Regions from separate parts of the Patulibacter brassicae genome, predicted to be linked through region 1. Evidence: riboswitches for the same ligand, from Rfam matches in the RefSeq annotation. Region 1 holds a riboswitch; each other region holds the start of a gene.
The links. A riboswitch is a leader RNA that binds a small molecule or an ion and turns the genes downstream of it on or off. The one in region 1 is predicted to bind cyclic di-AMP.
Positions count from the first base shown of each region.

Region 2: it holds a riboswitch for cyclic di-AMP, as region 1 does, so the genes downstream of both, SK069_RS17470 (M23 family metallopeptidase) here and SK069_RS17100 (M23 family metallopeptidase) in region 1, are expected to answer to the same signal.
Region 3: it holds a riboswitch for cyclic di-AMP, as region 1 does, so the genes downstream of both, SK069_RS01390 (septal ring lytic transglycosylase RlpA family protein) here and SK069_RS17100 (M23 family metallopeptidase) in region 1, are expected to answer to the same signal.

Region 1 covers NZ_JAXAVX010000012.1:96,737-101,248, reverse strand. Annotated here, with positions in the region: gene SK069_RS17110 (S8 family peptidase) at 1-836, opposite strand, end outside; gene SK069_RS17105 (AAA family ATPase) at 829-1,803, opposite strand; cyclic di-AMP (ydaO/yuaA leader) riboswitch at 2,377-2,506, shown strand; gene SK069_RS17100 (M23 family metallopeptidase) at 2,506-3,321, shown strand; gene SK069_RS17095 (hypothetical protein) at 3,407-3,643, opposite strand; gene SK069_RS17090 (hypothetical protein) at 3,712-4,464, opposite strand; gene SK069_RS17085 (fenitrothion hydrolase) at 4,461-4,512, opposite strand, start outside.
Region 2 covers NZ_JAXAVX010000013.1:74,145-78,656, reverse strand. Annotated here, with positions in the region: gene SK069_RS17475 (hypothetical protein) at 238-975, shown strand; gene SK069_RS17470 (M23 family metallopeptidase) at 1,006-1,641, opposite strand; cyclic di-AMP (ydaO/yuaA leader) riboswitch at 1,802-1,944, opposite strand; gene SK069_RS17465 (multicopper oxidase domain-containing protein) at 2,162-3,223, shown strand; gene SK069_RS17460 (ZIP family metal transporter) at 3,223-4,425, shown strand.
Region 3 covers NZ_JAXAVX010000001.1:283,365-287,876, reverse strand. Annotated here, with positions in the region: gene SK069_RS01410 (hypothetical protein) at 1-281, opposite strand, end outside; gene SK069_RS01405 (PaaI family thioesterase) at 355-759, shown strand; gene SK069_RS01400 (hypothetical protein) at 768-1,148, opposite strand; gene SK069_RS01395 (RNA polymerase sigma factor) at 1,145-1,705, opposite strand; cyclic di-AMP (ydaO/yuaA leader) riboswitch at 1,888-2,085, shown strand; gene SK069_RS01390 (septal ring lytic transglycosylase RlpA family protein) at 2,094-2,858, shown strand; gene dinB (DNA polymerase IV) at 2,927-4,045, shown strand; gene SK069_RS01380 (alpha/beta fold hydrolase) at 4,092-4,512, shown strand, end outside.

The DNA.
Region 1 (4,512 bases):
GGGTCGCTTGTCGGTTGGATGCGGCTGACGAGGTCGGTGGTGAGGTCGTCTTGCTCGTCGTCTGGAAGGTCGTCGATCGTGTCGACGAACTCGGGGCGGCGGATCTCGGCGAGTGGCACGTCGGTGAACGGCAGTGCCTGGAGGTCGTCCCATCGCGCTTGGATCCAGACGACGAGTCGGTCGCTGAGCTCGAGCGAGCGGACGGCGAGCGGTGCCCCTATGACTTCGGCATAGCGGCGAACGCGCTCGGCTGCGTCGTCGGTGCGGCGCAACCAGAGCTCCCACCAGTGCTTGCCGTGGATCGGCGGGCGTTCGCTGGACTGCCAGAGGTCGTCCAAGACCGCTCGGCGGATCCGCCCGATGTTGGCGACGAGCTCTTGGTTCTTGGGGTTTCCCTTTTTCGTGTCTGTGTCGAGGTAGTCCTCGAAGCGCTTCAGGAACTGGGCGCGGTAGGTATCGCTGACCCACACCTGGGCACGTTCGGGACGCTCGTCTTCGGAAGGAGCGACCGACAGCAGCAGCCACCGTGGAAGCCGCTTCTTGTGGGTCGTGAATTGTTCGAGCGCGTCGAGCTTGAGCCGGTACGCCGTCTCGGCTCCTTCGAGCACGAGGACGACCCCGAGTGCGCGCAACTCGTCCAGCGTCAGCTCTTGCTCGTCGCGAAGCCGATCGAACTCGTCGAGCGCCTGCCGTAGCTCGCCCAGGCGGGCCTTCCCGTGGGCGCGGCGCTCGACCGGACGAATCGTCCGGTCGCCGCCTCCCCGGCGATGGAGTTCCTCGGTCTGGGCGCGATCGCGGACCCAGATGTGCGGGAACGTCGCGCTGGGATCAGGCACGGCTCGCGGTCTGACGGACACGGAGCGCGTCGACGAGATCCGCCGCGGTGACGTGCTCGTCGTCGCGCATGAGGGCCTGCTTGGCGGCGGTCTCGGCGGCTTGGACCAGTTCGGCGTGGCTGAGGCCGTCGACGAGCTCGATGACCAGCTGCCAGTCCACGTGCTTGGCGAGCGGCCCGAGGCGCGCTTGCATCACCGCGGTGGCGTGCTCGTGGTCGGGGAGCCCGTAGGTGATGACGAGGTCGAAGCGGCGGAAGAGCGCACGATCGAGGATCGCGCGATGGTTCGTCGCGGCGACGACGAGGCTCTCGGGGCCGGTGTTCTCGAGGAAGACGAGGAACGAGTTGAGGATGCGGCGTGCCTCGCCGACGTCGTTGCCGGACCGGTCGCCGCCGAGCGCGTCGAACTCATCGAAGAGATACACCGCGCGCTGGCTCTCGACCGCGTCGAAGACCGTGCGCAGCTTGCTGGCGGTCTCGCCGAGGAACTTGCTCAGCAAGCTCTCCAAGCGGACGGTCAAGAGCGGCAGAGAGAGCTCATGAGCCAAAACGGACGCAGTGAGCGTCTTGCCGGTCCCGGGAGGACCCTCGAGGAGGAGGCGATGGGCGGGGGCGAACCCTCGCTCTTGCAGCCGGTGACGCTGGCGCTGCTCGGCAATGACGCGGTGCACCTGGCCCAGCAGCGGGGAGGGACCGACGAGGTCGCGTAGGCCGACAGAGGGGTAGCTCGCCGTGACGAGATCCGCCAGATCCCCCCGCGGCTGAGCCAACGACGTGACCGAGCCCTTCGTCGCAACGGGTGCTCGGCGAGACGCGTCGATCGTCCGCTTCAGATCGGACGCCAGTCGGTTGTGGCCCTGACGGGCAGCCCGCGCAGCGATCTGCGAGGCGACGGCGTAGAAGGAGTCTTCATCGCCGGAGGCGTGGCTACGAACCAGCGCCTTGATGTGTTCGCCGGATCCGGCCATCGTCTCTGCCTCCTCTCGCGCCGCGTTTCGCCTTCGCAGCCACGATACCTGCGCGATCTCGCAGCCACGATACCTGCGCGATCAGCGCCAAAGGCAGGTGCTGATTACCAAACTCCGCCGATAGGCCGACTCGACCACGAGCTAGGCCGGACACTGACACCGTTGCCCGATGATCCAGCCCGCGCCGGTCGTCACTTCGGGGGGTTCGCGCGTGCAGGGCGTCTGCGCCCTCGACGGACGCGGTGCGGGCCTTCGATCGTGCTCTCGAACGCCTCGCGGCTCACCGCCACCTCGCGCTGCGCGCGTGCGGCGAACCGGCCGCGTCGGGTCTCACGGCTCGCGCTGGATCCGGCCGCTCATCGCGCGTCCCAGTATCCCGCACGGTCGCGGCGGCGGACCGGCGCGGCGACGCGCCGGCGACCGGCGCTGACGAGCACCCGGCGTCGAGATCAGGCGCGCCGGTCGATTCCTCAGACGCGAGAGCCGAGCTCGCCGCGCCGCGCGAGTCTGCTCGGCTCCGGGTCCGGGCGCCTGCTCCTGACTCGCGCCGCGGCCGTTAGAGTGGGCGCCGCCGAATCTCGCGGACCGTGTCCCGGGAGCGGGGGACCCGAGGATCTCGGGGCTTGTCCACGCGATGTCGTGGAGGCGCGACTCTCCTGCGCCAGCCCGTCAGCTAACCCCGTAGGCCGACGAGAGAGAAGCATGCTTCGCCCCACGGTTCACCACGTCGTCCTCACCGCCATGGCGGTGTGTCTCATCGGGCCGACAGCGGCGCGGTCCGACAGCGGCGGAACGACCGCCACCGTGGCGACGAGCACCGTCGGGTCGACGGCGGCCGCCGCCGCCCCGTCCCGGACGCGGACGGTCCGTCTGACTCGCCGCCAGCTGCGCAGCGTGCAGCGCCGCATCGGCGTTCGCGCGGACGGCGTCCTCGGACCGGGGACGCGGTCCGCATTGCGGCGATACCAGACGCGCAAGCGGCTGAAGCGGACCGGGCGACCGAATCTCGAGACCCTCCGCGCGATGCGTCTCGCGTTCGCTACCGCGGTGGAGGAGCGCCTCCGCGCCGCGGCCGCTCCCACGGCGCCGGTGGCCGGGTACGCCTTCCCGATCCGGGGCGCGTGGCGGTTCGGCGGCGCCCGGACGGGCTTCGGCGAGCGCGGTGGTGCGCACCAGGGCGTCGATCTGCTCGCGGGCTGCGGCGTACCGGTCGCCGCAGCATCCGCGGGGCGCGTCAAGACGAACGCGCGCCAGACGGCGGCGGGTAACTACCTCGTCGTCACCGACACACCGTCCGGCGAGGACCAGGTGTACATGCATCTGCGCGAGAAGCCCGACCTGCGCCCCGGTGATCCGGTCGCTCCCGGTCAGGCCCTCGCGACCGTCGGCGAGACCGGCAATGCCACCACCTGCCTGCTGCACTTCGAGCTCTGGAGCGCCCCTGGCTGGTACGAGGGCGGGAAGCCCCGGGATCCCCAACGGGATCTCACCAGGTGGTCCGGCGCCGCGGCCCGCTGATCACCGGTTCGTCCGGTCCCGGGCCCCCCGCAGGCGCACGACTGGGTGCGGGCTCCGACGCGCGCACCCGCGCTACCGCCAGATGCTAACGACGCCGGTTCGGCTGACGGGCCCGAGGTTCGGCGAGCTGCTCCCGCCAGTCCGGCCCCCAGATGTGATCGCGATAGCGGAGCACGAATCCGCCCCCGACGGCGAGCGCGACGAGCATCCGAACGGTGCCCGAGTCCGTGACGATCGAGGCGACGCTCCAGGCGGCGGCCTCGATCAGGACCAGAAGGCAGATCCAGAAGAGGCGTCCGCGGCGCGCCGGGGGCTCGTCCACGGGGCCGCTGCGCACCGCCCGCGCAGGCGGCGGCGCAGGGCGAGGCGCGCGCGGTCGCCGAGAGCGCGTCATCGGGATCCTCCTTCTCCGTCGGAAGGCTCCTCGTCATCGGTCAACCGGCGGTTGCGGATCACCACCGCCGTGCCGCCCGCCAACGCAAGGACGACCAGGCTCGGGAGGACCCAGCCGGGAACGCCGTCGCTCTGGCCGGAGACGTCCTCGATGTCCTCCTCCACGGCGGCGGCCGCTGCGCTGGTCGACGGGGCGGGCGTTGTCCGCGTCACCGTGGCCGTCGGGCGCGCACGCGGCCGCGCCGGCCGGTTCGGGCCCGGCGGGCTGCTGCGATCGTTGGTGACGCGCAGGCGTCGCCCGGTGCTCAGCGTGACGTAGGCCGAGACGTCCCAGTCCTGCCAGGAGCCGCGTCCTGCCGTGGGGATCTCGGCGTGGTGCGTGCCGCCCTCGTCGCGGTCGGTGGCGATGCGGACCGACCTGGTCCTGCCGGTGGGCCTGACCCAGTACACGACGCGCGACCCCTCCCCGCTCCCGGGGCCGTCGAGGGTCGTGGCGAGATCGACTTCGCCCGGCCCGGCGGCCGAGCCCTGCACGAGGATCCGGGTGCCTCCGTCGCCGCCCTCAGCGATGTCGATCCCGCCGTGGGCGCGCGCTGCGGCGGGCAGGGCGAACGCGACGATCGCGGCGGCAACGGGGAGCGTCATCGCGTCCCGGAAGGCGCGTGCGGGGTGCGTCGGCCGCTTCGCACCAGTCCTGGCGTCGATGGCTCGTCGAGGGTGGTCGGTGTCGCGGGGGTGGGTGATCGTCATGACAGCAGCCAGAGTCCGAGGGAGGTGAAGGCGACCATGACCGCGAGC
Region 2 (4,512 bases), on a different contig from region 1:
TGCTCGAGAACCTTGCCCACCGCCCGTCGACGGCGGGCACAGGGCTACCTCCACCCGCCGCGCACCCCCGCGGCGGCGCCGAGCAGACCACCGACGTCCGAAGCGGTTCAGACGACCGACCCAGGGCTTTCGCGCCGAGACGCCGAGACGCTCCGCGGCCTCGCCAGTGACGAGCGTGCAACCCGGTGACGCGACGCTCACCATCTCGGCCTCCGCCCCCGGAGCCCGGCGGCGACCATGGCCGCCCACGTCGTAGATGACCCGCCCATCGACACCATCAAGCCGCCCACCGCCGCGAAGGCGGGAGCTTCTCGGCAGTCCAGCGCTCCGCGTACGGGGCGCAGCCGGGCTCGACACCTCGCCGTCGCCCTGGCGGCCGGCGTGGCGGTGCTCCTCACGCCGAGCACCGCGGCAGCGCACGGGGGCATCTCCGTCGCCGAGGGTGGATCCGGTGGCGTACGCATCGCCGTTCAGGGCTCGCCCGCGGGACCGGGTCAGGTCGATCTCGCCACGACGCTCTCCGGTCGCGGGACCGGCGCCGGCTCGAAGGTCGTCTACTGGATCAGGCCCGAAGGTCGCCGCCGATCCGTTCGCGTCGCCACCCAGCGCGACGAGCGCGGCATCCACCACGCCGAGATCCCGATAGCCGGCCGTGGCTCGTGGCAGGATTGGGACGTCGCCGCGTACGTCACGCTCAGCACCGGCACCCGGCTGCGGGTCACCAACGACCGCTCCGCTCCCCCGGGCCCGCCCCAGCGACCGGATGCCAGCCGGGCCGCGCGACCTGAGGGACGCACCACCACCGCGCCCTCCGCCCCACAGCCTGCTGCCTCGGAAGCGGCCGTCGAGGACGTCTCGGGCGAGGGCGACGGCGCTCCGCCCTGGGTCGTCCCGAGCCTCGGGGCCCTGATCCTCGTGAGCGCCCTGGGCGTTGCCTCGCTCAAGCGGAGGCGGCGGGGCCGCGACGATCGGTAGAGGAGCCCCCGCCGGCGACGGTTCGCGCGCTCAGCCGGCCGCCCACGCCTCGAGGTCGGGGCGAGGATCGCGCGGGACCCCGCCCTCGTACCACCCGGGAGCAGTCCAGAGCTCGAAGTGCAGGAGACACGCCGTGGCGTTGCCCGTGTCCCCGACGCGGCCGATCGGCGCCCCCGCCTGGAGCCGGTCGCCCGCACGCAGCGCCGGACGTTCCTGGAGATGCGAGTAGACCTGATCGGTACGCGTCGAGGTCCCGGTGACGACGACGTAGTTGCCCGCCTTCTCGTGGTTGGCGACGCGCTTGACGGTCCCGGACGACACGGCGACGACCGGCACTCCACAATCGGCCAACAGATCGATCCCCTCGTGCGCGCCGCCACGCGTGCCGAAGCCGGTGCCAGCACCGCCGAACGTCCAGCCGCCCTGGAGCGGGAACCGCGAGCCTGAGCCGTCGACCTGAGCAGCCCGAAGCTCCGCCTCGACCCTCGCGACGAACGGCAGGTCGAGCGCCCTCAGCGTCTCGACGTTCGGGACCCCGGTCTTCGCGAGGCGCTTGCGCTGCTGGAACCGGCGCAGAGCCTTCCGAGTGCGTGCACCGAGCACGCCGTCGGCACGAACGCCCACCCGCCGCTGGACGCTCCGCAGCTCCCGGCGCGTGAGCCGCACCGGCTGGGTCTCCGAGACGCCCGCTGAGCTGCCGCCGACGACCGCCTGCGCGCTCGCCCCTCCGCTCCCGACAGCCGCCCCGGCCGAGGCCGGCACCGTGAGCAACGAGAGGCCGATAGCCGCCAAGCCGAGCCGGCGCGCGGAGGATCTGAGCATCGAACTGGTCCCTTTCGTCCGCCTACGGGGTTAGCTGACGGGCTAGCGCAGAAAGAGACGCGCCTCCACACGACCGTGGATGAGCCCCGAAATGCCCGGGTCCCCCGTTCGCCGCGGACGTCCCCGGCGATTCGGCCGCTCGACCGTATCACGGCCACGGAATCTGCTCTACATACTGTAGGAGATAAACGGCGCACGGCCGGAGCATCCGCCGCCGCGCGGCCGAACCTCCCCCGCGCAGAGCGCGACCTCCCCCGCCCGATCGCCTACCGCCGGCTTCTCTCGGCCTCCGCGACAGGCGCAGTCCAATCGAGCGCGGGAACCTCGATCGGCAAACGGTTTTTGGCATGCCATACTCTCAGGCATGCCAAGCATCAATCGCCGACGTCTCTTCGCCGGCGGCCTGCCGGCCCTCGGGGCCGGGATGGCGCTGCTCCAAGCGACGTCATCTCGCGCCCAAGGGCCCGGCGGCCACGCGGGGAACCACGGAGGCGCGGGAAACTCCGACACATCGTCGGCGAACTCGTCCTCGGGCACCCATGGAGGGCACGCGAACTTCCGGGGCGGCGGCGAGGTCGACCATGCACGGAACGGGTTCGATCCGCACGAGATCCTTCGCGACTTCGACTGGGGACGCACCCGCCGCCTCCCGTCAGGGAGGGTCCTGCGGGAGTGGACGCTGGTAGCCGGGGACCAGGACATCGAGGTCGCCCCCGGCGTGACGTTCCCGGCGTGGAGCTACAACGGTCGGATCCCAGGTCCGACGCTGCGATGCCGCGAGGGCGAGCGGCTGCGCATCCGGTTCGAGAACCTCTCGCAGCACCCCCACACCATCCATTTCCACGGCATCCATACCGCCGAGATGGACGGCGTCCCCGGGATCGGAGCCGGCGAGATCGCACCGGGCTCCTCCACGGTGTACGAGTTCGACGCCGAGCCGGCCGGCCTGCATCTCTACCACTGCCACGTCCGGCCGCTCGCCGAGCACATCGCAAAGGGCATGTACGGCGCCTTCATCGTCGACCCGAAGGAGGGTCGGGAGGACGCCGACGAGATGGTGATGGTGATGAACGGGTTCGACACGAACTTCGATCGCGCCAACGAGCTCTACGCCGCGAACACGATTCCGTTCGCCTACATGAACCGCCCGATCGCGGTGCGACGCAACGAGCTGGTCCGCGTCTACATCGTGAACATCCTCGAGTACGACCTGATCAACAGCTTCCACCTCCACGGGAACTTCTTCGACTACTTCCCGACCGGCACGAGCCTCCGCCCGTCGGAGCTGACCGACACGGTCATGCTCTGCCAAGGGCAGCGCGGGATCGCTGAATGGCGCTTCCCCTCCCCGGGGAAGTACATGTTCCATGCCCACCAGTCGGAGTTCACCGAACTCGGCTGGCAGGGGTTCTTCGAGGTCGGCTGATGTCGCTCGACGCCCCCTCGCCCCACGGGTCGACTCGCCGACGGCCGACGTGGCTCCTCGGCATCCTGCCGCTCCTCCTCATCGTCGTCACGCTGGGCGGCTTCCTGGCCCTCGACGGGCCGGGACTCGGCGACCGCAACGGCCCGCCTGTCGAGGAGATCAGCGTCGAGCGGACGACGCTGAAGCCCGGCCTGATCGACCTGCAGGTCCGCAACGACGGACCCGACGCGGTGACGATCGCCCAAGCGCAGGTGAACGACGCCTTCGTGCAGTTCTCCGGCGGCGAACGTCCCATCCCGCGCCTCGGAGTCGAGACGCTCCGCATCCACCAGCCGTGGATCGAGGGGGAGGCCTACGAGATCGCGTTGATGACCTCGACCGGCGCCACGATCCTGCACCCGATCGACGTGGCGGTCGAGACACCGGGCGAGGACGTCTCCTTCCTCGGCCTGATGGCGCTCCTTGGCATCTACGTGGGGGTGATCCCCGTCGCGCTGGGGATGCTCTGGCTTCCCTGGTTGCGCCGCGTCCCGGCGAGCCGGATCCGCTTCCTGATGGCCCTGACGATCGGCCTGCTCGCGTTCCTCGCCATCGACGCCACCCTGGAAGGGCTCGCTCTGGCCCAGCAGGGCTCGCAGGCGTTCGGAGGCTCCGCGCTCGTCTGGACCGGCGCGCTCGTGGCGTTCCTGTTGCTCTCCGGCATCTCGGCGTTCATGGCCGATCGCGAGCGGCGGGCCCGCGCCGCAGGTGCCGGCGGTGGGACGCTGGCGCTGCTGATCGCCGTCGGGATCGGGTTGCACAACCTCGGGGAGGGGATCGCGATCGGGTCGGCGTATGCCACCGGCGCGCTCGCCCTCGGCGCGTTCCTCGTCTTCGGGTTCGCGTTGCACAACACCACGGAGGGTCTCGCGATCGTCGCCCCGCTCGCGGACCGCCGGCCGCGCCTCGCGCGGTTGGCGAGCCTCGGCCTGATCGCCGGGGCCCCCGCGATCCTCGGCGCCTGGATCGGCAGCGCCGCGTTCAACGCGAATCTGGCGGCGTTCCTGTTCGGGTTCGGCGCGGGAGCCGTCGTCCAGGTGATCGCGCAGCTGCTGCCGACCATCCGCGACGATCAGGAGCGCACCCTCCACCCGGCAGCGGTCGCCGGCCTGCTGACGGGCCTCGGCATCATGTTCGCGACCGGCCTGCTGGTCAGCGGCTGAGGGGCTGGCGGCGTGGACCCGGCAGCGACGCGACGCGGTACCGTGTGCGGCGAATGATGGGCCGCTCTCACCGGCATTCGCTCGCGC
Region 3 (4,512 bases), on a different contig from region 1:
GTCCGGGCGGGCGCCGCGGACTCCAGGAGCTCCCGCACCGCCTGGCGCTCGCTCGCGCTGGACTGGCCGAGCAGGTAGTCGGCGATCCGATCGCGGTCCTCGATCTCGAGGCCGTCGACGTCGTCCGGGGCGAGGCCGTCGACGGCGTCGAGGGCGCGCTCGCGGACGAGCTCGGGCGTCATGCCCAGGGCCCCCGCCAGCTCCTCGTACGCCATGCCGCGCCGCAGCACGAGCTGCAGCACCGCCTGCTGGTCCGGATGCAAGCTCTCCACGCGCGGCATCGCGCGGAATCTAGCGGTCGTCGCGTTGCGAACGCGTAATGGTCGCCCGGGCGCGCCCTCGTAGGATCGAGGCATGGAGCTGCCGACGACGATCCCGCACGAGCGCACCCTGGACGGCCTGATCGGACTTCGTGTCCACGATCAGGGCGACGGGTGGATCGAGGCGAGCGTCCCGGTGGTCGACGGCGTCCGCCAGCCGATGGGCCTCGTGCACGGCGGCGTCTACGCGGCGATCGCCGAGTCGGTGACCTCGATGGCCACCGCCGCCGCGGTGATGCCGGACGGGTTCGTGGCCCAGGGGCTCTCGAACGCGACGAACTTCCTGCGGCCGATCCTCGAGGGCACCGTCCACGCGCGGGCCGACCGGCTGCACCGGGGGCGCACGACCTGGGTCTGGGACGTCCGGATGACCGACGACGCGGGTCGGCTGGCGGCGACGACGCGGATGGTGATCGCCGTCCGGGCGCTCGCCGGCTGAGCCGACCCTCAGCCGCCGAGGGCCCGCGCGACGAACGCCTGCAGGCGCGGGTCGTCGGCCCGCGAGAAGCGCGCCGCGCGTCCGCCGGCCCGCACGAGCACGTCCGCCCGTCGGGGCCGCACGCGCACGACGACGGCCTGGCCGAGCGCGCGGACGGCGGGCCGGTCCTCGGCGCCGATCCGCCGGGCGTAGGCCTCGATCAGCCGCCGGCCCCGCGCGTCGGGCACCTCGACGACGACCCCGTCGGCGACCGGCGCGGCGACGGGCGACCCGGTGCGCGGGTCGTCCCCGCCGGCCAGGCGCACGACGACCACCGCCAGGAGGATGGCGACGGCGGCGCTCAGCGCCAGGAGCGTCGGGGCCGTGCTCCGCCGCCGCGGCGCGCTCACAGCAGCTGCGACAGGGCGGCGAGGAAGCCCGCCGCGACGTCCGAGGTCTCCAGCTCGGTCCGCAGCCGGAGGAGGCCGAGGCGGATCCGGCCCTTGACCGTTCCCTGGGGCACCCCCGCGCGCGAGGCGATCTCGCTCGTCGTGAGATCGCCCCAGTAGGCGAGCCAGATCGCCTCCCGCTGGGGCTGGGGGAGCGTCGCGAGCGCGCGGATGAGCGCGCGCTCGGTCGCCCGGCGCTCGGCCTGGGACGCGACGGCGGGCTCGGCGGCGGCCGCCGCCGGACGCAGCCGGTCCTCGGCGCGCGCGGCCACCTGCTGCCGGCGGGCGAGGTCGAGCGCCCGCGAGCGGGCGAGGAGGCGGACGTAGGCGCCGAGCGGGCCGCGGGTCGGGTCGAAGCCCTCCGGGTGGTGCCAGAGGCGGAGGAACACGTCGTGCACGACGTCCTCGACCTCGGCGCGCCGCCCGGCGGGACCGAGGATCGCTCCCGCGGCCTGGGCGGCACCGGGCGCGTGCTCGGCGTACGCGCGGGCGAAGCTCTGGGGGTCGCGGAGGTCCATGGCCGGAGTGCGGTCGCGGGCTCGGGCGCCCGCACCACCGACGAAGGGTAGCGGGACGCCAGGTCAACGCCAATGCGCCAGTGTGTCGACCGGGCCTGGCACGGCGCCACGGATCCGGCGCCCGACCGCTCTGTGCGCGAACGCACGTTCGCGCCGGGAACGGCCGCGTACGGTGATCCGACCGTTCACCGACGCCGAGTCGGCGCGCATCGGTGCGCGCCGAGCGGGGGACCCACTTGTTCCCTGCCCGATCCCTCTCGGGCGGAGCCGGGGCGAATCGGACGCTGCTGCGTCCGTAGCGCCCGTCGACACGACCGACCGGTCCGTGTCGCCGGGTGCGAGCCCGTCAGCTCACCTCGTAGGCGTCACGACCAGAAGAGGTCCTGCCATGTCCGTGACCCATGACGGAAGCGTCATGTCACCGCGCGTCGCCCTGACCATGGGGCTCGTGGTGACCCTCGCCGCGACGGCCGCGCCCGCGATCGCGGCCGAGTCGACCGGTGCCGAGACGTCCCAGCCGGGCGTCGAGGCTCCCGCGTCCGGTGGCGCCGGTGCCGCCGCGACGCCCGCCGCCGCCCCGGCGGCGACCGCGAAGCCGCGCCGCCCGCGGCTGCGCGTGACGAGCGAGCGCGGGGACGTCCGCGTCGGCGGCCGCGCGCGGTACCGCGGTCGCGTGACCGCCGTCCCGCGCAGCACGCTCGTGCGGCTCGAGGTCCGCCGCGCGGGCCGCTGGCGCGAGGCCGACCGGGCGCGCACGTCGTCCTCCGGGCGGTTCCGGCTGGCGACGACCGTGCGTCGGACCGGCGACCTGGCCACGCGGATCCGCGTGGCGGGGACGACCCACGCCCGCGCGATCAGCCGTCGCGTCGAGCGCGTGCACGGCTTCCGGGCGACGTACGCCTCGTACTACGGCCCCGGCCTGTACGGCGGCGCCCTGGCCTGCGGCGGGCGCCTGAGCCCCGGGACGATCGGCGTCGCGCACAAGACGCTGCCCTGCGGCACCCGGCTGACGTTCAAGCACGGCGGCCGCACCGTGCAGGCCCGCGTCATCGATCGCGGCCCGTACGTCGCGGGACGCGAGTTCGACCTCACCGCGGCGACGAAGGGCCGCCTCGGCTTCGGCAGCACCGGCACGGTGCTGGTCGACCGCTAGGACCACCCGCGAGGGACGGGGCGAACGGACGTTCGCCCCGCCGCCGCGCGGCGGGCTACCCTGGACGGGTGGCTCCCGCCCGCCAGCGCCAGGACGACGGCCGCGCGACCGACGCCGCGCCGGCCGCCGATCCGGTTCGCTGCGTCGGGCACCTCGACTGCGACGCGTTCTTCGCCGCCGTCGAGCTGCTGCGCCGCCCCGAGCTGCGCGGCCGGGCGGTGATCGTCGCGCACGACGGGCCCCGGTCGGTCGTCACCACGGCGACCTACGAGGCCCGCCGCCACGGCGTCGGCTCGGCGATGCCGCTCTCGGTCGCCCGCCGGCGGTGCCCGGAGGCGATCCTCGTCCCGCCGGACCTCGACGCCTATCGCGAGGCGTCGCAGGCCGTGATGTCGATCGTGCGGGACGAGATCGACGTCGTCCAGCAGATGAGCCTCGACGAGGCCTACCTGGAGCTGACGGGCATGCTCGCGCCTCGCGCCGCACTGCGGCGGCTCGTGGCGCGGATCAAGCGGGAGACGGCGCTCGACGTCTCCGTCGGCATCGGCCCGAGCAAGCTCGTCGCGAAGCTCGCCTCCGACGCAGAGAAGCCGCGCGGGTTCGTCGTGCTGGACCGCCGGGCCGCCTGGCGGCGCTGGGCCGACGAGCCGCCCGGGCTGCTGCCCGGCATCGGGCCGCGCACGGCGACCGGCCTGGAGGAGCGCGGCATCCGCACGATCCGGCAGCTCGCCGGCGTCGACGTCGCCCAGCTCGCCGAGTGGTTCGGGCCACGGACCGGGCCGTGGCTGCACCGCCGCTGTCGCTTCGACGACGACGATCCCGTCGAGCCGGTCCGCGAGCCGGTGTCCGAGAGCCGCGAGACGACCTTCTCGATCGACCTCGACGATCCCGACGACCTCGAGCGGGAGCTGCGGCGCCTCTCGCTGAAGCTCGCCGAGGCGCTCGACGCCCAGGGCCGGCGCGGGCGGACCGTCGGGATCAAGGTCCGGCTCGCCGACTTCACGACCGTCACCCGGTCGCGGACCCTGCCGCGCTCGATCGACGACGGCGAGCTCGTCGCGGAGCTCGCGGTCGGGCTGCTGCGCGAGTACGGGCCGCCGGCGCCGGTGCGCCTGCTCGGCGTGCGACTCGCCGGCCTCGAGCTCGTCGACGGCCCGGGCGCGCAGCTGGCGCTGCCGCTCGGCTGAGGCCGACGACCGAGGGCCCCGGGCGGCCGCTCGGGATACTCCGGTCATGCCCCTGAACGTGCTCGTCGACGGTGCCGACGGTCCCCGCGCACCGGTGCTGCTGCTCCACGGCCTGACGGCGACGCACCGCTACGTCGTGATGGGCAGCCGCAAGCTCGAGCGGCTCGGGCATCCCGTCATCGCCTACGACGCGCGCGGCCACGGGGCGTCGGACCCGCCGGCCGATCCCGACGCCTACGAGTACGCCGACCTGGCCGCCGACGCGCAGCGCGTGCTGGACGAGCAGGGCGTCGAGCGCGCGGTGCTCGTCGGGGCCTCGATGGGCGCCCACACCGCCGTCCGGGTGGCGCTGGAGGCGCCGGAGCGCGTCGTCGGCCTCGTCCTCGTCACCCCGGCGTTCCTGCCCGGACGGGAGCAGCATCCGGCGGCGCTCGAGCGGTGGGACCGGCTCGCCGCCGGCCTGCGGG